Regions from separate parts of the Shewanella sp. SM20 genome, predicted to be linked through region 3. Evidence: predicted binding sites of a transcription regulator. Region 3 holds the regulator's gene; each other region holds the start of a gene.
The links. Region 3 encodes NrdR, which represses ribonucleotide reductase genes. Its sites were predicted from a motif close to AAACACNANATNTNGTGTTT; they were not measured.
Positions count from the first base shown of each region.

Region 1: the regulator NrdR is predicted to act here: its motif matches at 5,248-5,267, upstream of nrdD (anaerobic ribonucleoside-triphosphate reductase).
Region 2: the regulator NrdR is predicted to act here: its motif matches at 2,360-2,379, upstream of nrdA (class 1a ribonucleoside-diphosphate reductase subunit alpha).

Region 1 covers NZ_JAKKRK010000091.1:113-7,142, forward strand. The annotation lists partial or broken gene L5M18_RS22330 (IS982 family transposase) at 1-31, opposite strand, end outside; gene L5M18_RS22335 (hypothetical protein) at 173-1,117, opposite strand; gene ribA (GTP cyclohydrolase II) at 1,175-1,789, opposite strand; gene L5M18_RS22345 (YibL family ribosome-associated protein) at 2,062-2,418, opposite strand; gene nrdG (anaerobic ribonucleoside-triphosphate reductase-activating protein) at 2,533-2,994, opposite strand; gene nrdD (anaerobic ribonucleoside-triphosphate reductase) at 3,099-5,216, opposite strand; gene L5M18_RS22360 (hypothetical protein) at 5,478-6,167, opposite strand; gene L5M18_RS22365 (MarR family winged helix-turn-helix transcriptional regulator) at 6,288-6,776, opposite strand; partial or broken gene L5M18_RS22370 (NADP-dependent oxidoreductase) at 6,923-7,030, shown strand, end outside.
Region 2 covers NZ_JAKKRK010000036.1:45,823-52,852, forward strand. The annotation lists gene nrdA (class 1a ribonucleoside-diphosphate reductase subunit alpha) at 1-2,205, opposite strand, end outside; gene L5M18_RS15330 (HAD family hydrolase) at 2,708-3,379, opposite strand; gene ubiG (bifunctional 2-polyprenyl-6-hydroxyphenol methylase/3-demethylubiquinol 3-O-methyltransferase UbiG) at 3,381-4,091, opposite strand; gene gyrA (DNA gyrase subunit A) at 4,477-7,030, shown strand, end outside.
Region 3 covers NZ_JAKKRK010000001.1:149,467-161,087, reverse strand. The annotation lists gene thiL (thiamine-phosphate kinase) at 1-532, opposite strand, end outside; gene nusB (transcription antitermination factor NusB) at 611-1,015, opposite strand; gene ribE (6,7-dimethyl-8-ribityllumazine synthase) at 1,027-1,506, opposite strand; gene ribBA (bifunctional 3,4-dihydroxy-2-butanone-4-phosphate synthase/GTP cyclohydrolase II) at 1,637-2,740, opposite strand; gene L5M18_RS00705 (riboflavin synthase) at 2,836-3,492, opposite strand; gene ribD (bifunctional diaminohydroxyphosphoribosylaminopyrimidine deaminase/5-amino-6-(5-phosphoribosylamino)uracil reductase RibD) at 3,504-4,658, opposite strand; gene nrdR (transcriptional regulator NrdR) at 4,804-5,253, opposite strand; gene glyA (serine hydroxymethyltransferase) at 5,528-6,781, opposite strand; gene ettA (energy-dependent translational throttle protein EttA) at 6,971-8,638, shown strand; gene L5M18_RS00680 (LysR family transcriptional regulator) at 8,777-9,718, opposite strand; gene L5M18_RS00675 (MBL fold metallo-hydrolase) at 9,993-10,916, shown strand; gene L5M18_RS00670 (DsbA family protein) at 11,116-11,621, shown strand, end outside.

The DNA of each region.
Region 1 (7,030 bases), on a different contig from region 3:
AAAAATCATCGACATCGCAAAACACTTCCACTAATTTATGCATAGGCCCTCCGGTGTGATGGGGTTTCTCTTGGTCGAAAGATCCGATCACTTGGAGGGCTATTAGTTCAACATTTCTTATCCCGAGTTCAGGTTAAACTAATACAAGACCAACTGACTATCGTTAACCCACTTAGATGGGAAAGCTGAACATTAAACGCCAAACATTGAGCCCATCGCCACGACGATAACTGAATCCGATGCGATCAACACTCAATAATTCACCGCCTAACGGCTTAGAAAAGGCAAGCGAGAAGCCTGCCTCATAGCTACCAGAAACAATAGTATCTTGCTCTATCTCGCTAATAAATCTAAGTTCATTGAAATACCAATAGCCTACAGCAAAGATCCTTGGTTGTACCTGCAGATCCCACCATTGCCAGCGTGGTGCTAACCCTAAATCAACACCTGTTTGTAGTACTGCAAATTGATCAGAAAACTTACCATAGTGCTCGCTGTACCCAGCAAAGCGTAATCTCGATACCCACACAGCATCCTGCCCTGCTAAGATAAAGTCATACAAGCTACTGATCCCTGAGGCGATAATAGCAACGTTATCGTTTTTATCGAAGTTAGTGCCAAAACCGATATCTAAATACCCTTCCATTCGAGTATTTTCGCTCGCCTGCCAATGATGCTCAAAACCTGGGGTAACTGTCATAGTACCTATCGACGACGGCAACTCACCTTCAGTGATATCTTTGGCTAGATAATCAAAAAAACCAAAGGAGATAGGTAATCGTAACCAAGTTTGGCTACCGCTATCTTTCTTCAAATCAAAGCTTAACGGAATGCTAACGACGGTCGCATTTTGGTTTGCAGCGCGGTAAACGCCAGTGCCAAGATAACTACCAAAGGCGTAAACAGAATTTGGATTAGTGCTAGTTTCTATCGGATTACTACCATTAGCATTATTAGGTGCATGATTGATAGAAAAGCCGGAATCATCCGCTTGAGATGCAGATATGAATGTATTTGTAGCGGAAATACTATCGGCAAAGGTGGTAGGAATAACGCTCAGTAATGCCAAGCACATTAGCGACAAGCTTAATAGCAACCGACTGAAACAATGGCTCAATTGACTTAAACCTTCCTCATTTTTAACTCAATCGGTCGACTCATCATGATGACAAAACTACTTATTTTCATCCATAAAATGATATTCAGACATCATGTGTCCAAGCTCAGTGGATTTAGTTTTTAAGTACGCTTCGTTATAACGATTTTTACCAACTTGCAGTGGTACGCGCTCAACCACTTCGATGCCAAACTCCTTCATCGCTTTCACTTTACGCGGATTATTGGTCATCAAACGCACATGCTTCACCCCTATCTGTTCCAGCATAGGCTTGATCATGTCGTATTTACGCATATCCGCTTCGAAACCGAGTTGCTCGTTGGCTTCAACCGTGTTGGCGCCTTTATCTTGCAGCTCATAGGCGCGAATTTTATTCAGCAAACCAATGCCACGGCCTTCTTGGCGTAAATAGAGGATAAAGCCACTGCCCGTTTCCGCAATATTTTGCATGGCAGCTTGTAACTGAAAACCACAGTCACAACGCAAGCTAAATAAAGCATCGCCGGTTAAACACTCGGAATGAATACGGCCCAACACAGGTTCATCCGCACTGAGAGTACCGAATGTGAGCGCAACATGCTCTTTACCTGATTCGGTATCTTCAAAACCATGCATGGCAAACACGCCCCAAGGAGTGGGTAACTTTGACGTCGCGACATATTTTATCGACATACTTAACCTTAACGACAACTCTCATTCCATGAGACGAATAAGATCCCTAGAAACAAAACGAGGATTAGGCACTTAGCCAACTAAGCGCACTATTCTAAAGTGTTTTCGAACAATCCAGAAATACTTTAGTGTTTTAATCAACTAAACCAAACATGAATGTCTTTTCGATGGGCAGCACGAAGGAATGGATTAAAACGAAGCAGTGCATTAAATACAGGAGCACAAACACGTGATCGACACTCGATCCCGTGCCAGTGACATCCAATCCCACATTAAAATTTTGCGGGAGCGTATCCAGTAACTTCCGTTAGCCCCATTTCACGGCCGATAGCCGTCATAGGGTGGATTACCACAAGCCCTTTGACAGACTTTTTCAGTTTGCCCATGTCTGCTTGTTCCGCTTTTGTCAAAGCACGATGGAAAGGCAAACCTTTGATATCTGACCCTTGCTTATTCAATAAGCGGGTTTGTTGTCCTTTCACACTGCCGATTTGCTTAGTGACCGCAGCGATTTCGCGTTTGAACTGGGCAATAATGACGTCATCGCCTCTTTGTTCAGCCGCAGCAAGTTTACGACGAAATTTATCTAATTTATCGTTAAGCTGCTGCAGTTCTTGCTTTAAATTCATTCTGTTACCTTAAATTACCTAAGTTAGCCACAGTAAAATCTTAGCCTGATTATGCTAGCGTCTGTGTCAAGGCCTGAGATTATAGCAGCAAGTTACAGATCCTCGTTACCGCTTTTATAACAAACGAATGATCTGATTGCTGCTACCGCGAAACACGAGACTCGGATCGGCAAGACTTTGTTCAAATTTTCCGTCCACCAGCACATCAATATAGGCCAACACGGCGCGCTGTTCATCACTCAACTCATCGAGCACATAACCTGTCCACAGCCAAATATCCTTCCCCTTACACTCAGCCTTGACTCGTTTGACGAGCGTCAAAATGGCACTGAGATTGACAGGCAATAAAGGATCTCCGCCCGAAAGCGATAAACCACGGCGCACAATCCGCTTATCATTAAGATCGGCAATAATCCTATCTTCCATCGTCCTATCAAACACATGCCCAGAACGGGGATCCCACGTGCTTTGGTTGTAACAACCCCGGCACTGGTGCTCACAACCAGAAACAAACAAGGTCGCACGCGTACCAGGACCATTGACCACATCGATAGGGAAATACTGATGGTAATTCATTGATGGTCACTCATAGTGCATTTCATCTTTTAACACTGACACTCATCCCGTGGCACTATTTGATGCCACGGAATAAGTCTAACAGGCAGAATAAGGTAATAGTGTTACAAGTGTTTGATCCTGCGTTTTACTTCTTCTTGCTTGCCATAATTAAAGGGCCGCGCATCAGGACTGCCTAAGTAACCGCACACACGGCGCGTCACAGAAACCCGACTAGGCTCATGATTGCCACACTTAGGGCAAGTGAACCCTTTACTGGTACAACTAAATTCACCGGTAAAGCCACAGTCGTAGCATTCATCAATTGGCGTGTTAGTGCCATAGTAAGGCACGCGGCTGTAGCTATAATCCCAGACGTTTTCCAGCGCTTCGAGGTTATGCTGCATATTGGGATATTCGCCATAACAAATAAAGCCACCGTTCGCGATAGCGGGATATGGCTGTTCAAAATCAATTTTATCGTAAGGGTTAACACTTTTTTCCACATCGAGGTGAAAACTATTGGTGTAATAGCCCTTGTCCGTCACCCCTGTGACTAGGCCAAATTGCTTCGCATCCAGTTTACAAAAACGGCTGCAGAGACTCTCACTTGGCGTGCTATACAGACTAAAGCCATAACCTGTTTCGGCCTTCCACGCATCGGTAGCCGCTTTAAGATAAGCAACAATAGCAACGGCTTTGTCCCTTAATTGTGCATCGTCAAATACATGGGTTTGGGTGCCATAGAGTGCATTCATGGTTTCATGCAGGCCAATGTAACCGAGTGAAATCGAAGCGCGACCATTTTTAAAGATTTGCGCCACATCATCATCAGCGCGCAAGCGTACACCACAGGCGCCTTCCATATAGAGGATAGGTGCCACGCGGGCTTTAACACCGTTCAGTCGCTCAATACGGGTATCCAGTGCTTTACGGGCTAATACTAATCTGTCATCTAAAATGCGATAAAATTCAGCCTCATCGCCATTGGCTTCTAAGGCAATCCGCGGCAGGTTTAAACTGACCACTCCCAAATTATTGCGCCCTTCATGCACAAGCTCGCCATTTTCTTCATAGGTGCCTAAAAAGCTACGGCAGCCCATTGGGGTTTTAAATGAACCGGTCACTTTCTCGACTTGCTCGTAGTTGAGAATGTCGGGATACATGCGCATTGTCGCGCATTTGAGCGCCATCTGTTTTACATCGTAATTGCAATCGCCCGCTTTATGATTAATGCCATCACGAATCGCAAACACTAGCTTAGGGAATACTGCCGTCTTGCGATTTTTACCCAATCCCGCCATCCGCACTTTGAGCATAGATTGCTGAATTAAGCGCGATTCCCACGACGTACCTAAACCAAATCCAAAGGTCACGAACGGTGTTTGGCCATTGGCAGTGTGTAAAGTATTGACCTCATATTCCAAAGACTGGAATGCATCGTGACATTCTTTTTCAGTTTGCGCCGTGGCAAAGGCTTTGGCGTCGGTAATCTTCCAATTCAGGGCAATTTGGTAATGCTTGTCGTAGCTCTTAGCGACAAATGGCGCTAACACTTCATCGATACGGTTGATAGTTGTGCCGCCATAGATATGGCTCGCCACTTGGGCAATGATCTGCGCGGTCACCGCTGTCGCTGTTGAAATAGACTTAGGGGTTTCAATTTCGGCATTACCCATTTTAAAGCCGTGGGTCAACATGCCAGCTAAATCAATCAACATGCAGTTAAACATCGGGAAAAACGGCGAGTAATCTAGGTCGTGGTAATGGATCTCGCCCGCTTCATGGGCAGCGACCACATCCTTTGGCAAAATATGACTCTTGGCGTAATGTTTGGCGACTATGCCCGCGAGTAAATCCCGCTGAGTAGGAATGACTTTTGAATCTTTATTAGCATTTTCATTGAGTAAAGCCGCATTGCTTTGCTCAACTAAACCACGGATTTCGAGGTTGAGTTTACTGGTCGCTTCACGGCACACATCTCTGTCGTGACGGTATTCGATATACACCCGCGCCAGGGACTTGTACGGCCCTTCCATCAGTAAATTCTCAACCGCATCTTGTAGATGGTGGATATCGACTTCTGCTAATGGCGCGACGCTCTGACTGATACACGCTGCCACTGTCGCTGCATAGTCGCCATCCTCTATTCCAACTGAGTTTGCAGCGGCATTCACTGCATCCCGTATCCTTGTTTCATCAAAAGGTGTGCGGCAACCATCACGCTTAATTACGACTGGCATTGTTCAGTTCCTCTCCATCTCGCCTAAAAATTAACACTACATCTAGTGATTTTAAAAGCACAAAACACAATATGTAGAGCATTAGGCTACAATGACGGTAAGGAGTCCATGATCCAGATCATAGTTTTTAGGATGAAATAAAAGAACAAACCAGAACTGCAGCTAGGCCCAATTATCTGAAAATTGCGCCTTGACCTGCTGATTAAACCCAGCTAGTTGAATGCGTGACAATTTGTGTTTATCACGCACTATGGATGTGAATTAACGTTTAGCAAGCGCAAGATAACTACTGAGTTGGCCCGATGCAGATTGATGTACCCCCATAGATGAAGCAAGTTGCATCATAGATTTTAGCCCCTGCCACTGCTGCTTTTGAGCATCCGTAAGCGGAGGTTCAGAATTCAAATAATCCGTCAATTGGCTAAGGACTTTCGTGGCCTTCTGGGCTAGCACCGGCGACTGAGCATCATCCATATTGGTTAAGACGTTCTTAGCATCTACTAAGGTATTGATAAGAGGATTATTAGGTGATTTTTTAGCTAATGACTTGATTTCATCATCTAAAAAATCTTGCAACGATTGTTTAGTCGGCGTTGTTGTGCTCGGCACTGTAATACCGTTTTTCGATAAACGCTCGAGTTGCACATCCGATAAAATGCCATCTTTTTGTAAGCGCGACACCAATGCGGGAATATCGGCGACGCCAAATTGACCATCGGCAAAAAAATCCTTCGCCATCGATTGAATTTTCTGTGCGCGTTGCGCCCTTGGCGACAGCGCTATCTCATCGGTTTTACCGTTATCGGGTTTGGTAGCATCCGTCTGCGTTTTATTTGTTTCTATCGTAGTATCGGTTTTAGCCGTGCTCGTCTTTTGGCTATTGGCACCATAGGCATCGGCGATACTGGCACTGCTGCGATTAAGATTAAAGGCATTTAAAATAGAATTCATCGTCAAAAATTCGGCGTCTAAGACTCAATGACGGTTTTAAAGCAAAAACTAAGCCAATCAAGTATTAATCTGTGCAGAGCCTGAATTCTCGGGTAGCGAACAGCACCAGTAGCTTTATCTCTAGGACTGTAAATCTTCAATAAGGGCAAGACATTGCCGCCTCAACAAATCGAGTGCCTCTGCATCCATTTGTACTTTATTCAGCAAAGTTTGTTTCAAGGCTAGGGCTTCATGCTTAATCGCCTCTCCCTGAGTCGTCAGAGTGATCAATTTTTTCCGCTCATCTTCAACGCAGGCCAAACGCGTGATCAAGCCTTTTACCTCTAAGCGCTTAACGATTGGCGTTAGGGTTCCCATATCGAGTTTAGTCGCCATTGATAGCTGGGTTTGGCTGCAGCCGTTTTGACGCCACAGGGTTTGCATCACTAAATATTGAGGGAAAGTTAACTCGTATGCCTCGAGTAGAGGCCGATAAGCACGCACTAATGCATTGCTCGCAGAATATAACGCGAAACAAACATTATCGGATAAACAGAGTGGATCGCTAGAAGCTTGGCTATGAGTCTGTTTTGTAGCGTCTAGCTCAGGTTGAGGTAAGCAATTCTGCACGTTTAAGCGCCTGTGATTTAAACATAACGCTATATTATCCGATCTGTCCCACCTCATCTAGTTTGCGCGCAAACTATTTGCATTCGATCTTAAAGCCACGTAGAGTTAACATCATTAGTTTGCGCACAAACAAAAGGTGAGTTTTTATGAAGAGTATGACTGAAACCCGTGAAATCCATCTAGCTAGTCGCCCAGAAGGCATGCCTACGGCACAGAACTTTACTTTAGTAAATAAAGCGTTAGCACCGCTCGCT
Region 2 (7,030 bases), on a different contig from region 3:
GCGAGTGTTATGGTAGTAAAGCGTTTTAACACCTAACTTGTAAGCATTGAGCAAATCTTTCAGTAGGGTTTGCATTGGCACTTTACGGCCTTCAAAACGTGAAGGATCGTAGTTAGTGTTAGCCGAAATCGCTTGGTCAACGAATTTCTGCATAATACCCACTAGCTGTAAGTAACCGTCGTTGCTTGGCATTTTCCACAGCAATTCATAGCTATCTTTCAGTGTATCGAAATCTGGTACCACTTGTTTTAGCTGACCGTCTTTGCTCGATTTCACGCTGATAAGGCCACGTGGTGGCTCAATACCATTGGTCGCATTGGAGATTTGCGACGAGGTTTCTGATGGCATTAATGCCGACAGCGTTGAGTTACGCAGGCCATATTGCTTGATATCGCTACGCAGTGATTCCCAGTCTAAGTGCAATGGTTCGGCACAAATTTTATCCAAGTCACGTTTGTAGGTATCAATTGGCAAAATACCTTGAGAGTAAGTGGTCTCGTGGAATAACGGACACGCACCTTGCTCTTTGGCTAAGTTCATTGAGGCTTTCAGTAAATAGTACTGAATCGCTTCGAAGGTTCTGTGGGTTAAAGCGTTCGCGCTACCATCAGAATACTTCATGCCGTTTTTCGCTAAATAGTTAGCGAAGTTGATCACGCCTATGCCTAAAGTACGGCGATTCATCGAGGCGATTTGCGCGGCCTTGATAGGGTAATCTTGATAATCCAATAAATTATCCAGTGCGCGTACGGCGAGGTCGGCTAATGGCTCAATATCAGATAACTCTTTGATAGAACCTAAGTTAAGTGCTGACAGCGTACAAAGCGCGATTTCACCTTCTGGATCATCGATGTTGTTCAATGGTTTAGTCGGCAGGGCGATTTCAAGACACAGGTTAGACTGTCTGATCGGCGCGACTTTTGAATCGAACGGGCTGTGAGTGTTGCAGTGATCCACGTTCTGAATGTAGATACGGCCCGTTGAGGCGCGCTCTTGCATCATCAGTGAAAACAGCTCAACTGCTTTTATCGTTTTCTTACGAATGCTGCTGTCTTGCTCATATTGCACATATAAACGTTCGAATTCGTTTTGATCTTCAAAGAAAGCATCGTACAAGCCAGGCACGTCAGATGGGCTAAATAAACTGATGTTTTCGCCTTTGATCAGACGTTGATACATGACTTTGTTCAACTGCACACCGTAGTCTAAATGACGGATACGGTTGTCTTCGACGCCGCGGTTATTTTTCAATACCAGCAGAGATTCGACTTCTAAGTGCCAAATAGGGTAGAACAGGGTCGCAGCACCGCCACGCACGCCGCCTTGAGAACACGACTTCACTGCGGTTTGGAAATACTTATAGAAAGGTAAACAACCTGTGTGGAAGGCTTCACCACCACGGATTGGGCTACCTAAGGCACGAATACGACCGGCGTTAATACCGATACCCGCACGTTGGCTGACGTATTTCACGATAGACGAAGCGGTCGCGTTGATAGAATCTAAGCTGTCACCACATTCGATCAGTACGCAAGAGCTAAACTGACGCGTTGGGGTGCGCACACCGGCCATAATTGGCGTTGGCAGCGACAGTTTAAAAGTTGATACCGCGTCATAGAAATCTTTAACGTATTTCAGGCGCGTCTCTTTTGGATAACGGGCAAACAAGCAAGCTGCGACCAAAATGTAAAGGAACTGCGCGCTCTCATAGATTTCGTGGGTCACACGGTTTTGAACTAAATATTTGCCTTCAAGCTGTTTTACCGCAGCGTAGGAAAAATCCATATCGCGCCAATGGTCGATATAGGTATCCATCACATCCAGCTCTTCGCGGGTGTAATCACTTAAAATGTGTTGATCGTATTTACCCAGCTCAACCAATTTAGTCACGTGAGCATACAATGCGGGCGGCTCGAACTGACCGAAGGCCTTCTTACGCAAATGAAACACCGCTAAACGGGCAGCAAGGAACTGATAGTCCGGTGATTCTGGAGAAATTAAATCCGCCGCAGCCTTGATAATGGTTTCATGGATAGCTTCGGTTGGGATGCCATCGAAAAACTGTAGGTGCGAGCGAAGTTCAACTTCCGAAACAGAAACGTTTTTTAATCCCTTGGCTGCCCAAGTAATTACGCGGTGTATTTTTTCGAGATCGATATTCTCACGATCGCCACAGCGTTTTGTGACTGTCATAGTGCTATTCATTTGGAGATAGGCCTTGGTTCTTATATGTATTTAGGTGAGCAAAATCACCGTACGTATCCTTGTAAAACAATCAATAATCGTCCCTTAAATACAGCTGACTGGTTACAAACGAGTCAATTAAGCGGCGAGCTTCTAGTGTGTCTGATTGTTACCTATACACAAGATATGGTGTTTTAAATTATATGGGATACAAGATAGTGAGGTTTGCCCCTATTTGCAAGTCTGAATTCAGGGGACATCTTGTGGATAACGTGAGGATAAAATTTTGCGTTAGTAACGACTAACCTTGAAGCTCAATTTCAGGTTAGCGTGTCACACTCATGGGGGATTTTTAGGCGATCTTTTCTTTAGATCGCGATCGCTCACGAGTGCCGATCTTTTATCCGCCTGACTTTTTCCGTGGGTCATAAATAGTATGCTGACACACTGATGTTCGTCAGTGAAGTTACGTATTGGATGCCTTAGTCTTGAGCATTGTAGGCGCTGTTTTTGGTTGATGTTGTTAAGCCAATGCTTCGATTAGTGCTTGATGTAGCTCAGTTGGGCTCGCAAAATACGCGTGCGCTGGCCATTGCAACGGCTTGTCGTTCACGCCCAGATAACCCCATAGGGCCACGCCGCCTAACATGCCAGCAGCCTTGGCCGCGAGCAGATCTCGCTCGGCATCCCCAAGATACAAAATGTGCTCAGGTGCGCAGTTTAGTTGCTGTGCACCTAACAACATAGGTGCTGTGTGGGGTTTTGGGTGTTTGGTCGAATCGCCACTGATGATAACGGGCATACGCAAGTGTAAATTCAGTTTTCGCAATAAGGGACGGGTAAACCGGGCTGGCTTGTTGGTGATCACCCCAAACGGCATCTGCGTTAACTCAAGCCAATCGAGTAATGCCGCTATGCCTGTGAATAGCGCACAGTGATCGCCATTTATACGCTGATAGTGGGCGAGTAGCCCTTGCTGAACTTGAGACCGAAGATCTTCTGCCGCATCAGGGATCGCGGCATCGACTAAGGCAAAACTGCCGTGGGATGCGGCGTAGCGCATGGCCGCTAACGGCTGCGCGGCGATGCCGACATCTTGAAGACTTAAATTGAGGGCTTGCACCAGATCCGGCGCGGTATCGGCTAAGGTGCCGTCGAGATCGAACAGTACGCCTTTGATCTGTGCCAGACTCATATTAATCAACCTTACGCGTCGCTATCATGTAATTCACATCAACCTTAGGCGTGTACTTAAAAATGCTCGTCAATGGGTTGTAGCTTACCCCTAAGGCATCGGTACAGATAAGATCGGTATTATCTACTAGCTCAATCAGCTCCGAAGGCTTAATGAATTTTTTATGCTCGTGGGTGCCAACTGGCAGCATTTTTAGCAAATATTCCGCACCTAAAATGGTGTGCACGTAGGATTTAATGTTGCGGTTGATGGTGGAGAAAAACACATGACCACCGGGTTTGACCATGTCACAGCATGCTTTAATCACAGATTGTGGATCGGGTACATGTTCGAGCATTTCCATGCAGGTCACCACATCGTAATAGGCTTGATGATCTTGGCTGTGGGCCTCGGCAGTATTTTTTACATAATTAATGCTCACGCCCGTTTCGAGGGCATGTAGGCGGGCGACTTCTAAGGGCTCATCACCCATATCTAAGCCATCAACCTCGGCGCCGATGCGGGCCATGCTTTCAGACAAAATGCCGCCACCACAGCCGACATCGAGCACTTTCTTGCCGAAAATACCGCCAGCGGTTTGATCGATATAGTTTAAGCGCAGCGGGTTTAATAGATGCAGCGGCTTAAATTCGCCGTTGAGATCCCACCAAGTTTCGGCCATACGTTCAAACTTTGCGATTTCCTGTGGGTCTACATTGGTATTCTGATGCATGCTATTACCTGAAGAAGCTGTATTGTGCGGCTATTATAACGACTATGTTTGATAAACAAAGTGCTCGACTGAGCTAAGCCCTTGTGGTTGAGTGAATTTTCAGCAGTTATCTGCTTTTATGTTAATTGTTGTGCTCCGTATCGACCTTTTACTTTATCCCTTTGACGATTTTTCCTCATCGTAAGCCGTGAATTTCAACGCTTGTTTATCGCACAAACGACCAAATTGACAGTGTTTTCATCTATTAAGCCACCAGACTCTCAATTCGATAATGATAGGTCTGGCGACATTAAATAACTGTGTTAGAATGCCAAATCACGTTTTTGGGCTAGGCAATGATACGGATTATACGTTGTCGGCTATTTTTCAGGGGAACGAGCAGTTTATGACTGATCTGGCATCATCTATTTCGCCAATTAATATCGAAGACGAACTAAAGAATTCGTACCTTGATTACGCCATGAGCGTTATCGTGGGACGTGCATTACCAGACGTGCGCGACGGCTTAAAGCCGGTTCATCGCCGCGTTCTGTTTGCCATGAGTGAATTGAAGAACGATTGGAACAAGCCTTACAAAAAATCTGCCCGTGTGGTCGGTGACGTCATCGGTAAATATCACCCCCATGGTGATTCTGCTGTTTATGACACTATCGTCCGTATGGCCCAGCCATTCTCACTGCGTTACACCTTAGTAGACGGCCAAGGTAACTTCGGTTCGGTCGACGGTGACTCAGCGGCGGCAATGCGTTATACCGAAATCCGTATGGATAAGTTAGCTCACCAATTACTAGCTGATCTTGAAAAAGAGACAGTGGATTTCGTCCCTAACTACGACGGCACAGAACAGATCCCAGCTGTATTACCTACACGCGTACCTAACCTGTTAATTAACGGTTCATCGGGTATTGCCGTGGGTATGGCAACCAACATCCCACCACACAACCTAACGGAAGTAGTGAAAGGCTGTTTGGCATTGATTGAAGAACCTTCACTGTCGATTGAACAGTTGATGGAATACATTCCAGGTCCGGACTTCCCCACTGCAGCGATTATCAATGGCCGTAAAGGCATTATTGATGCCTATAAAACTGGCCGGGGCCGCGCGATCATGCGTGCTCTGGCAGATGTGGAAACCGAAGATAATGGCCGTGAGCGCATTATCGTCACTGAAATCCCGTATCAAGTGAACAAAGCCCGTTTAATCGAGAAGATTGCCGAGCTGGTTAAAGATAAAAAGCTTGAAGGGATCAGCGGTCTACGCGACGAGTCTGATAAAGACGGTATGCGTATCGTTATTGAAATTAAGCGCGGTGAAGTGGGCGAGGTTGTACTCAATAACCTTTATGCTCAAACACAAATGCAGTGTTCTTTCGGGATTAACATGGTGGCCCTGACCAATGGTCAGCCTAAACTGTTTAACCTTAAAGAAATGCTCGAATGCTTTATTCTGCATCGCCGTGAAGTGGTGACGCGTCGTACCGTATTTGAACTGCGTAAAGCCCGTGAGCGTGCCCATATTTTGGAAGCGCTGGCGGTTGCACTGGCTAACATTGACCCGATTATTGCACTGATCAAAGCCTCACCCACGCCTGCGGATGCCAAAGTGAAATTGGTTGAGCAAGGTTGGGAATTAGGCCACGTTCAAGGCATGCTGGAAAAAGCGGGCGATGACGCCGCGCGTCCAGAGTGGTTAGAGCCACAATACGGTATTCGTGACGGTCAATACTTCCTGACTGAGCAACAAGCTCAGGCCATTCTGGAACTGCGTTTACACCGTTTGACCGGTCTTGAGCACGATAAGATCATCGCCGAATACGAAGAACTGCTCGAATTTATCGCGGGTCTGCTGTTTATTTTGCGCAGTCCTGAGCGTTTGATGGAAGTGATCAAGGAAGAATTAGTTCAAATCCTTGAAGAATATGGTGATGCGCGCCGTACAGTGATCAATGCCAACGAAGTTGATATGAGTCTTGAAGACTTGATCAACGAAGAAGACGTTGTGGTAACACTGTCGCACTTAGGTTATGCCAAGTATCAACCATTGACCGATTACCAAGCCCAGCGCCGTGGTGGTAAAGGTAAAGCCGCGACGAAAGTGAAAGACGAAGATTTCGTCGAGAAGCTGTTAGTTGCCAATACCCATGACACCATTTTGTGCTTCTCTGATTTTGGTAAGATGTACTGGCTCAAAGTGTATCAACTGCCATTAGCGAGCCGTACGGCCCGTGGTCGTCCAATTGTTAACTTGTTGCCGTTATCCGATGGCGAGCGCATTACTGCGATTCTGCCAGTACGTGAATACGCGGCGGACAAGTACATCATCATGGCGACCTCACACGGTACTGTGAAGAAAACCGCACTAACTGCTTATAGCAATCCACGTGCAAACGGTATTATCGCCGTTAACCTCAAAGACGGTGACCAACTGATCGGTGTCGATATCACTAACGGTGATGACGAAATCATGTTGTTCTCGAACGAAGGTAAAGTGGTTCGCTTTGGTGAGAAAGTTCGTGATTCTGAAACAGGCGAAGTGAAAACCGATCCTGAAACTGGTGAAGAAGTCTTGTCCTTACGTCCTATGGGCCGTACTGCAACAGGCGTTCGTGGTATCCGTTTAGAAGAAGGTCAGAAAGTCGTGTCGCTTATCGTACCCAAAGGCGATGGCGCGATTCTGACTGTGACTGAAAACGGCTACGGTAAACGGACGCAACTGTCTGAATATCCTGCGAAGAGCCGTGCGACTAAAGGTGTGGTTTCAATCAAGGTGAGTGAACGTAACGGCGCTGTTGTTGGGGCTGTTCAAGTCGGTCTTAACGACGAACTGATGCTCATCAGTGATAAAGGTACCTTAGTGCGTACACCTGCGAGCGGCGTGTCTATCATTGGCCGTAACACTCAAGGTGTAACGATTATCCGTACTGCGGGCGACGAGAAAG
Region 3 (11,621 bases):
CGGCTCTGGCCTGTTGCGCGCCTCGAATGATATCCAGACCTAAGGCCGAATCTCCGAGCGTGCCCGTGACATAAATCCAATCACCCGCTTTAGCACCATGACGCGTGAGTGCCTTACCCTGTGGGACTTGGCCGTGCACTGTGATGTTAATCGCCCGTGGACCACGAGTCGTATCGCCGCCAATTAAGGCGATGCCATAGTAATCGGCCGCTTCAAACAAGCCTTCACTAAAGCCACTTAGCCAAGTCTCATCGACTTCGGGTAGCGTTAAGGCAAGCGTCATCCACGCGGGTTCTGCGCCCATGGCAGCCAGATCAGATAAATTTACCGCTAAAGCTTTGTAACCTAAGGCAGCGGGAGGCATGTCGGGGAAGAAATGGACATTTTCAACTAAGGTGTCACAGGAGATAGCGATCGACTTGTTTTCTGCAGGTTGCACTAAAGCGCAATCGTCACCGATGCCAAGCTTCACATCACGGCGAGTGGGGCCGCGGTTGCTAAAATAACATTCAATTAATTGGAATTCTTTCACTGTACAGTTTGGCACGACTTACATCGGCCACCTTTGTTAGCAATGAAAAACGGTATCCTAAGATACCGTTTGTCTTTATTACTTGCGTGCAACCAGTTTGTCGAGCAGTCCGTTCACAAACTTATGACTCTCGTCCGCACCGAAAGCTTTTGCCAACTCAATCGCTTCGTTAATCGCGACCTTGTATGGCACATCTTTACGGAAAGTCAGCTCATAGGCCGCTAAACGAACTATGGCTTTCTCTACTGGAGACACTTCATCAATCGGGCGTTCCAGATGCGGGATGATCAGCTCATCCAATTGGGTTTTCTTCGTTGCAACGCCTGAAAATAGCTCACGAAAATAAGCTACATCAACACCGTCGAGACTTTGTTCAGTTAAAAACTCATGCTCGACATCGGCAATATTATTCCCGCTTAGTTGCCATGAATAGATGGCTTGAACGGCTAAACGGCGGGCCTTGCGGCGCTCAGAAGGCTTCATTATTTTTCCTACTATAACAACTGTTGTTCAAGTTCTTGCAGAACATTGACCATTTCAAGCAGGCTTAGAGCAGCTTCGCCGCCTTTGTTACCCGCTTTGGTACCTGAACGTTCAATCGCTTGTTCAATGGTATCAGTGGTCAAAACACCGAAAGCAACAGGCAGATCAAATTCTAAAGCAACTTGAGCTAGACCTTTATTACATTCGCCTGCAACAAAATCAAAATGAGGAGTACCACCACGGATCACCGCACCTAATGCGATAATACCGTCGAATTTACCACTGGCAGCTACGCGACGCGCAGCTAGCGGCAACTCAACCGCACCTGGTACACGGACAACAGTGATATTGTCGTCGCTGACTTGGCCAAAACGTTTCAGCGTGTCAAGTGCACCTTCAAGCAAGCTCTCAACTAAAAAGCTGTTGAAACGCGAAATTACAATCGCAACTTTGGCATTTTTCGCTTCGATATTACCTTGAACTACGTTCATTATCTTACCTAATTTAGCTAAAGCACCCAGCTCGGGGCGAAAAGTGGCGACATGATATCACAGCCAATTGCCCAGAGCCCTATGCAAATTATCAGAAATTGTTAATTTTACTTCAGTGTAACTTTGGGTTTTAGTCCGCCACATACTCAGTCACTTCAAGGCCAAAGCCTGAAAGTGAATGGTAGCGTTTAGGCGAGCTGAGCAGACGCATCTTAGTCACGCCAAGGCTAGCGAGAATTTGCGAGCCAACACCCACTCGGCGCGACGTCCCCTGCCATTTTGCAGAAGCAGGCGCTTGGCCTTGATCTTCAGCTTCAAAGGCTTTCACCTTAGAGAGGATTTCACAGGGATGTTCTTGATTCCCGAGTAAAACCAATACACCACCTTCTGCAGAAATACGCTCCATTGCCTTTTCGAGTGGCCAGCTGCGTTGCTGATCGCGCTCTGAGTGGAGTAAATCGTTGAAAGTATTTTGCAAATGCACGCGCACCAAACAATCTTCTTTCACCTCACCTTTGACTAAGGCAAAGTGCAGTTGATTGTCGATAGTGTCTCTGAAGGTCACCATGTCGAACTCACCGAAACGGGTCGGTAATTTGCATTTAGCTTCACGCACAACCGTGGTTTCTTTGGTGTTGCGATACTCGATTAAAGCCGCGATAGTGCCGATTTTGATGCCATGCAACTCGGAGAAAATCTCCAAATCTGGGCGACGTGCCATAGTGCCGTCTTCGTTCAAAATCTCAACGATAACGCCCGATGGCTCAAGTCCCGCAAGACGGGCTAAATCACAGCCAGCTTCAGTGTGGCCTGCGCGGGTTAATACGCCGCCGTCCTGCGCCATTAACGGGAAGATATGCCCAGGTTGCACTAAATCAGACGCTTTAGCCTCTTTAGCCACAGCCGCTTTCACCGTTACAGCGCGATCGTGGGCCGAAATACCGGTAGTCACACCCTCCGCCGCTTCAATAGAAACCGTAAAGTTAGTCGAGAACTGGGCGTTATTATTCGTCACCATTAAGGGGAGATTTAACTGCTGGCAACGGGCTTTAGTCATGGTCTGGCAAATGAGCCCACGGCCATATTTCGCCATAAAGTTAATCGCTTCTGGCGTGACCATTTCGGCCGCCATGATCAAATCACCTTCGTTTTCTCTGTCTTCGTCATCCATCAAAATAACCATTTTGCCTTGACGAATATCTTCGATGATCTCTTCTATACTGTGCAGCGCCATTGTAGGACCTTATGATTTTGCTGTTATTATGAAATTCTATACCTAAATAACCTAAGCTGCCGATAAGCTTAAGTTAAATAATCTACTCCTGTGCACTAACGCACAAAGCCGGCACGGGCTAACATTTCCATGGTGACGCCACCGCTCTTGCTGTCTTTGCCATCATAATTCATCAAGCGTTCAAGATAACGGGCGATTAAATCCACTTCGATATTCACCTTATCGCCCGCTTGCAGGTCGATTAACGTGGTTTCACCTGCGGTATGCGGCACTATGGTCAAGCGGAATCGACTGCCGTCCACTTCGTTAACCGTCAAACTCACGCCATCAATGGTGATGGAACCTTTATGGGCAATGTAACGCCCAAGCTCTACGGGTGCGGCTAACCAAAATTCAATGGCTTGACCACGCACTAAGCGTTGCTCAACCGTTGCAATACCGTCAACATGGCCGCTGACCATATGGCCGCCTAAGCGTGTAGTTGGGGTGACGGCCTTTTCAAGATTCACCTTAGTGCCCACTTTGTAGTTTGCAAAGCCAGTTAGACTCACAGTTTCAGCTGATACATCAGCCACATAACCGTCTGCTAATTGCTGCACAACCGTTAAGCACACACCGTTGGTGGCAATACTGTCGCCTAAACGCACATCGGTTAAATCCAATTTGCCACTTGCCACGGTAAGACGAATATCATCGCCTTTACGCTCCAGTTTGCGCAGGGTGCCAACGGCTTCAATAATCCCAGTAAACATGGTTAACTCACTTAATTAAATAAAGAACTATCAAGCATAACGCTCAAGGTTAAACGGGTATCTGGCCCTAATTTGCGCTCATCGACCAAAGTGAGTGCAGGAATGTGCGCCATGGTTTGATAATCGGGCAATTGCAGCAGATTACGCCCATGCCCACCGAGGATTTTCATCGCTTGGTACAGCACTAATTCATCGGCCAGCCCCTCTGCTAAAAAAGCGCCCGCTAAGGTTGCACCCGCTTCCACCAGCACGTGATTACAACTTTGGCCTAAATAGCTTAATAGTTCAGGTAAGGATACGCGACCTGCAATTGCAGGTAACAGGAGGCAACTCACATGGGAGGGCAATTGTGCTTGAAACTCTGCAGGATAAACCACGGTCGAGACCAAGAGTATCGGCGATACGATAGCCAAACAGGCAGCCGATAACGGCAAACGGGCGCGACTGTCGAGTATTACTCTTAATGGCTGCAGTAATTGCGCCTCGGTTACGCAGTCTTTTATGCCGCCAAGTTCTTGATATCGCACATTGAGTGAGGGATCGTCCGCCAGTATGGTTTCAATTCCCGTGACCAGTGCACAAGAACGTAAACGTAATCGCTGCACGTCGCGGCGAGATTCTGGACCGGTTATCCATTTAGACACACCGTTAGACAGCGCGGTTTTACCATCAAGACTCGCAGCTAATTTTACTGTGACTCTGGGTAAACCTGATTCCATCCGCTTCATAAAACCTAAATTCAAGGCATAGGCTTCATCGCGATGTAATCCCACATCCACTTCAATGCCAGCGTCACGCAGCATTTGAATACCGCGACCAGCCACTTGCGGATTAGGATCTTCCACCGCTACCACAACACGTTTAACGCCAATATTGATCAGCGCCAAGGCGCAGGGCGGCGTGCGGCCATAATGGCTGCAGGGCTCTAAAGTGACATAGGCTGTTGCGCCGCGGGCGCGTTCGCCAGCCATACGTAGCGCATGCACTTCGGCGTGGGGCTCACCCGCTTTTTGATGATAACCTTCACCAATGATTTGGTTATCTTTAACGATAACGCAGCCCACACTGGGATTGGGTCTAGTGGTGTAAAAGCCTTTGCGCGCCAATTGAATCGCGCGGCTCATCATTTGGGTATCGAGTACGGACCAACTTATGTTCAAGCTCATGTTCAACCCTGTTGTTAAAGGTTTCGGCTTTCACCAGTCTTGCAAATCTGTTTTTAAAACCTGTCTTGCAGAAGCTATTAATCAAAAGCCTCTTTTAAGGCTAGCGCAACCAAACACCGATAGACTAGCCACAAAAATCGAATAACTACTTTTGCAGTTTGGCGATGGCTTCGCCAAATTCAGACACGTCTTCAAAGGCGCGGTACACGGAAGCGAAACGAATGTAGGCGACTTTATCTAGGCTCATCAATTGCTCCATCATTAAGTTACCCACCATTTCTGACGGCACTTCCCGCTCGCCAGTGGCGCGCAGGGTAGACTTGATTTTGCTGAGTGCTTGCTCGATTTCATCCATAGACACGGGGCGTTTTTCAACGGCGCGTAACATGCCACCTTGGAGTTTTTCTTCATCGAAGGGTTGGCGTGAACCATCGCGCTTAATCACCCTAGGCATGACTAACTCGGCGCCTTCGAAGGTGGTAAATCGTTCATGGCATTCGGTGCATTCTCGGCGACGGCGCACTTGGTGGCCTTCCGCCACTAATCGAGAATCGATGACTTTAGTATCTGTCGCGCTGCAAAATGGACAATGCATTGAGCCTCCTGCCAGTGAATGATCGTAAAGCGTTAATGGGTTTACCTGTTAAATATCAGTCAAAAGCCATGGATTTAAACTTAAGATTTTACCAATAAAAATGGCCGCGAGATGCGGCCATGGGATTTTATCCTATTTATGGGCTGAGGTTAACTACCTGAGCTTAACAACTTAATGTTAAGTGCCTGATGCTAAGTACCTGATGTGACAAGTATCAAGTCAGTCGGCGATCAATCTCGGCCCTTCATCTACTAAACGTAGATGCATAGGCAAATTAGCCGTAAACAGGGAAACGTGCACACAGTGCCAATACTTGGCCCTTAACACGCTCAATCACAGCAGGATTGTTCGCATCATCAAGGATGTCACAAATCCAGCCAGTCAGCTCTTTCGATTCCGCTTCTTTAAAGCCGCGGCGCGTAATGGCTGGCGTACCGATACGCACACCTGAGGTCACAAAGGGTGAACGTGGATCGTTTGGCACTGAGTTTTTGTTCACGGTAATGTTAGCGCTACCTAAGGCGGCATCGGCTTCTTTACCCGTTAAGTCACGACCAATCAGGTCAACTAGCATTAAGTGGTTGCTGGTTCCGCCAGAGACGATTTTGTAACCGCGCTCAAGGAACACTTTAACCATAGCTTTAGCGTTGTTAACAACTTGCTGTTGATAAACTTTAAATTCTGGCTCTAGGGCTTCTTTGAACGCCACCGCTTTACCGGCGATAACGTGCATCAATGGGCCACCTTGACCGCCTGGGAATACAGCAGAGTTCAACTTTTTGTACAAGTCTTCATCGTCAGCAGCAGATAGGATCACGCCACCACGAGGACCCGCTAAGGTTTTGTGGGTCGTAGATGTCACAACGTGCGCGTGTGGTACTGGGTTTGGATAAACGCCCGCAGCAATAAGACCGGCAACGTGCGCCATGTCGACAAATAAATAAGCACCGATTTTGTCTGCGATTTCACGCATTTTTGCCCAATCAACGATACCTGAATAAGCAGAGAAACCGCCGATCATCATCTTAGGCTTGTGTTCTATGGCAATACGCTCCATCTCGTCATAGTCAATTTTGCCAGACTCGTCGATACCGTAAGGAATGATGTTGTACAGTTTGCCAGAGAAGTTAACGGGTGAACCGTGGGTCAAGTGACCACCATGAGCTAAGTTCATGCCCAGTACGGTATCGCCAGGTTTTAACAATGCCATGTAAACCGCGCTGTTTGCCTGTGAACCTGAATGAGGTTGTACGTTAGCGTAAGTTGCGCCAAACAGTTGTTTAGCACGTTCAATCGCTAAGGTTTCAACTACGTCCACATACTCACAACCACCATAGTAACGCTTGCCTGGATAGCCTTCAGCGTACTTATTGGTTAACTGTGAACCTTGCGCTTCCATCACGCGTGGACTGGTGTAGTTTTCAGAAGCAATCAGCTCAATATGCTCTTCTTGACGCAGAGTTTCATTCTGAATTGCGTTAAACAGTTCCGGATCATAATCTGCGATATTCATATCTTTTTTCAGCATTGCTTACTCCAGCTGCCAATTCTTATAGGTAGGGTTGCGCGGTATTCTACTCGGAACGCGGTCACAATCCCAGTATTTGAAACATGAAATTCCTGCAGATAGTGCTTGAACTTGGCTCATTGTCGAGTTGAGTTCGGCGCGCAATCGAGTAGAATTAGCCGCATCATTAGTCACTTAAGATAGAGAAAAATGGCTCAGTTTGTTTACAGCATGCTGCGGGTGGGTAAAATTGTTCCGCCTAAGAAGCAGATCCTTAAAGATATTTCTTTAAGCTTTTTCCCCGGCGCCAAAATTGGCGTACTCGGCCTCAACGGTTCAGGTAAGTCGACACTACTGCGCATTATGGCGGGTATCGACACCGAAATTGAAGGTGAAGCGCGCCCAATGCCGGGATTGAAAATCGGTTACCTGCCGCAGGAACCTAAACTCGATCCGAATCAAACCGTGCGTGAAGCGATTGAAGAAGCGGTAGCAGAGGCAAAAAATGCCCTGACTCGCCTCGATGCCGTTTACGCAGCCTACGCCGAGCCGGACGCCGATTTCGACGCCCTTGCAAAAGAGCAAGGCGAACTCGAAGCCATTATTCAAGCCCAAGATGCCCATAACTTAGAGTACGTCCTTGAGCGCGCCGCCAACGCCCTGCGTCTGCCAGATTGGGATGAGAAAATCGAAGTATTATCCGGTGGTGAACGTCGCCGCGTGGCGATATGTCGTTTGCTGCTTGAAAAGCCAGAAATGCTGTTACTGGACGAACCCACCAACCACTTGGATGCTGAATCTGTGGCTTGGCTTGAGCACTTCTTGCAGGAATATGCCGGTACTGTGGTCGCGATTACCCATGACAGATACTTCCTCGACAATGCCGCTGGCTGGATTTTAGAACTCGACCGCGGTGAAGGTATTCCGTGGGAAGGTAACTATTCTTCATGGCTTGAGCAGAAAGATGCCCGTCTGAAGCAAGAATCAGCCACCGAAAGCGCTCGTCAAAAAACCATTGCCAAAGAATTGGAATGGGTACGTCAAGGCGCCAAAGGCCGTCAGTCTAAAGGCAAGGCCCGTATGGCGCGCTTTGAAGAACTGAACACTAACGATTACCAAAAACGTAACGAAACCAACGAGCTGTTTATTCCGCCCGGACCACGTTTAGGCGACAAGGTTATTGAAGTGAATAACCTGACCAAGTCTTACGGTGACCGCGTTTTGATCGACAACTTGTCGTTCTCAGTACCTAAGGGCGCTATCGTCGGCATTATCGGTGCCAACGGCGCGGGTAAATCGACCCTGTTCCGCATGTTATCCGGCGCAGAAAAACCAGACAGCGGCAGTATTGAGCTGGGTGATACAGTGCAACTGGCCTCGGTTGAGCAGTTCCGCGATTCGATGAATGATAAGAACACCATTTGGGAAGAAATCTCCGGTGGTCAAGACATCATGCGTATCAACAACATGGAAATCCCGAGCCGCGCTTATGTAGGCCGCTTCAACTTCCGTGGTGGCGATCAGCAAAAAATCATCGGCACCTTGTCTGGTGGTGAACGTAACCGCGTGCATTTAGCCAAACTGCTGCAAGCGGGCGGTAACGTCTTATTACTCGACGAACCCACCAACGACTTAGACGTTGAAACCCTGCGCGCACTGGAAGAAGCGATTCTGGAATTCCCAGGTTGCGCTATGGTGATTTCGCATGACCGTTGGTTCCTCGACCGTATCGCGACCCACATTCTGGATTACCGTGACGAAGGCCAAGTGAACTTCTACGAAGGTAACTACACAGAATACTCGGCATGGTTGAAAAACACCTATGGCGCCGATGTGGTTGAGCCACACCGCTTGAAATACAAGCGGATGATTAAGTAAATCTAGAATCTAGGCAAGTGTAAATCTGAGGAGTTTAACTCGAAAGGGTTAAGCTCCTTTTTTATGGCATCCAATTACGCTATGAGTGCTGTAGACTTTGGCACTATTTCAAAGGTGCTATTTCAAACTAACACTATTTCAATTCAAGCTGGCAAAGTAGGCCACCAGCATGTCCATCATCACCCTGAGTGCAGGCTGCATATGTTTGCGGGATTGATACACGCCATACACACCGAGGGACTGAGGTTTAAACTCAGTTAATAAAGGCACTAGCTGACCCGAGTCTAAATAGGGTTTCGCCGCCCAAACAGGCTGCATAGCAATTCCCTCACCAGCCAGCGTGGCATTGAGCACCACCATGGAATCATTGGCGCTGAAATTACCATTCACAGGCACATTAAACGCCTGGCCTTGGTTTAACGTAGGATCGGAGTTCAGCGCTTGAGCCTGTTTCGCACCTACATCGGTTTTATAAAAGCGCCACATCACATCGCCAAAATAAGAATAGGTTAAACAGTTATGCTGAGTTAAATCCTCGGGATGCAGCACGGCGGCGCGCGCGGCAAGATAACTCGGTGCGGCGCACACCACAGACTCACACTCCCCTAAGCGCCTAGCGATAAGATTGGGATCGAGTTCATTGGTGATGCGAATAGCCAGATCAATCCGCTCGGCGACTAAATCGACGGTTTGGCTGCTCACGTGGAAATTCACGCTCGCCTGCGGATAACTGGCTAAATATTGCTGTACCACGGGCGCTAAAATCTGATGCGCCAAAAACTGGGAGCAACTAATACGCAACAAGCCCCGCGGAATCGCCACAGCGGCGTGGCTTACCGCAGGCACTTCGTTAGCCAGTTCGAGCAGCCGATGGCAATAGTCCAGCACTTGCTCACCCGCGGGCGTTAAGCTGAGGCTACGCGTCGAACGATGCAGCAACCTAGCACCAGACCATTCTTCCATTTCGCTCAAGTAACGGGTCACCATAGAACGCGACATATCTAAGGCATTGGCGGCGCTGATCATGCTGCCGCGCTCAACAATAGTCACAAACACCTTAGCCGCTTCGAGTCTATCCATGATTTATCTCCACTCGCGTTAAATCAATAACGTTTAATCACTCACTTTCAAATCACCCGAAGGTTCACTCACATACTCACGTCACCACATGAATAATAACTAAGAGTACATACGGCTATTCGTCCGATTAATGCAACAAATATGGGCAGATACTCGCATTTATCTATTGATTATTGCAACCTATACTTAACTCACTTTTTGCAGCAGCTGCAAATCAATGAATGCTAAATCGAACCTTTTACTCTTTCACCCTGTGACTATAAGTGAGCCCCAAATGAACACATCGACCTATGCAATACGTAACACAGTTAATGCCACATTAAAGGCCTCGTCTAAAATCAGCCTAGCCGCCACCTTGTTGCTGGCAGGGCTTAGCGCGGTCAATGCAGCGCCATTGCAAGTGAGCCATTTTAATCCGGGCGAAAACAGCATCTTTGCCGTGTCATCGAGCTTTATCAGCGGCGAGAGTGAAATGATGCTAGTCGATGCGCAATTTCAAAATAACGATGCCCAAACATTGGTCGACACCATTAAGGCTAGCGGTAAAAAGCTGACTCAGGTGTATATCAGCCATAGCGATCCTGATTTCTATTTCGGCTTAGCCGTGATTAAAAAGAATTTCCCCGATGCACAAATCGTCGCGACTCAAACCACAGTCGATGCTATTAAAGCCTCAATGGAAGGCAAACTCGCCTACTGGGGGCCGATTTTAAAAGATAATGCGCCAAGCGAATTAGTGTTACCTAAGGCGATTCACAGTGACACTTTTACTATCGACGGTGAGCAAGTGATTATCAAAGGTTTTAATGATAAACACCCTAAACACACTTTCCTGTGGGTGCCATCGGCAAAAACTATTACAGGTGGCGTGGAAGTATTTGATAACACGCATGTTTGGATGGCTGACACTCAAACTGCCTCTGAGCGTCAGGAATGGTTAACCCATTTAGATGCAATGGAAAAACTGCTGCCGACCACAGTGATCCCAGGGCACTATTTAGGCGAAGCGCGATTTAATACCCACGCCATCGGTTTTACCCGTGAATATGTAAAAGCCTTTGAAATCGCGGCAAAAGCCTCGAAAGATTCAGCCGAATTAATCCAAAAGATGCTGGCGCTATACCCACAAATGCCAGCTGATGCAGGGCTTGAGATCAGCGCCAAAGTTTACATGGGTGAAATGACCTGGCCTATGTAAGCCCAGCCATATCTATCTCGGCGATTAGATACAAGCATTTAAGTGAAAATAGTTAAAGGCAGGCACGTGTTCGATTGCGTGCCACTTTTTTAGCTTAATGACTTCACCTAAATAACTGTACCAACCTAACTATTTTAATCGATGTTCTCAAAGGGCTTAAGTCGCTAATGTAGCGACTTAAGCCAAAAGGTTTAACACTATGACTCAGCCAACAGCTCATCCAACTAGCACAACCAGCAGCACAGCAACGGCCAAAGAGCGCACTCTGCACGCCATTATCGACCCTTTATGTGGTTGGTGTTATGCCGCAGCGCCTTTACTCGATGCCGCCGCAAAAGCAGGCTTTACCATTAAGCTCCACGGCGGCGGTATGCTCACGGGCCCAAGACGTAAACAAATCGATGCTAACTGGCGCGACTATGTTATGCCCCACGATCTGCGTATTGCCGAGCTAACAGGACAACCTTTTGGGGAAAACTATTTTGATGGTCTGCTGCGCGATACCGCAATCGTACTCGACTCGGCGCCTCCTATTAAAGCCATGCTCGCAGTCGATGCTATGGGTGGCGACAGTTTGGCCTATCTACACTCAGTACAACTGGCCCATTACCGCGATGGTCACAGCGCCAGTGATGAAGGTAATCTGGCAAAGTTAGCCGCTGAACTTGGGCTCGACCCTATGAGCTTTGCGCAGCATTATGCCCA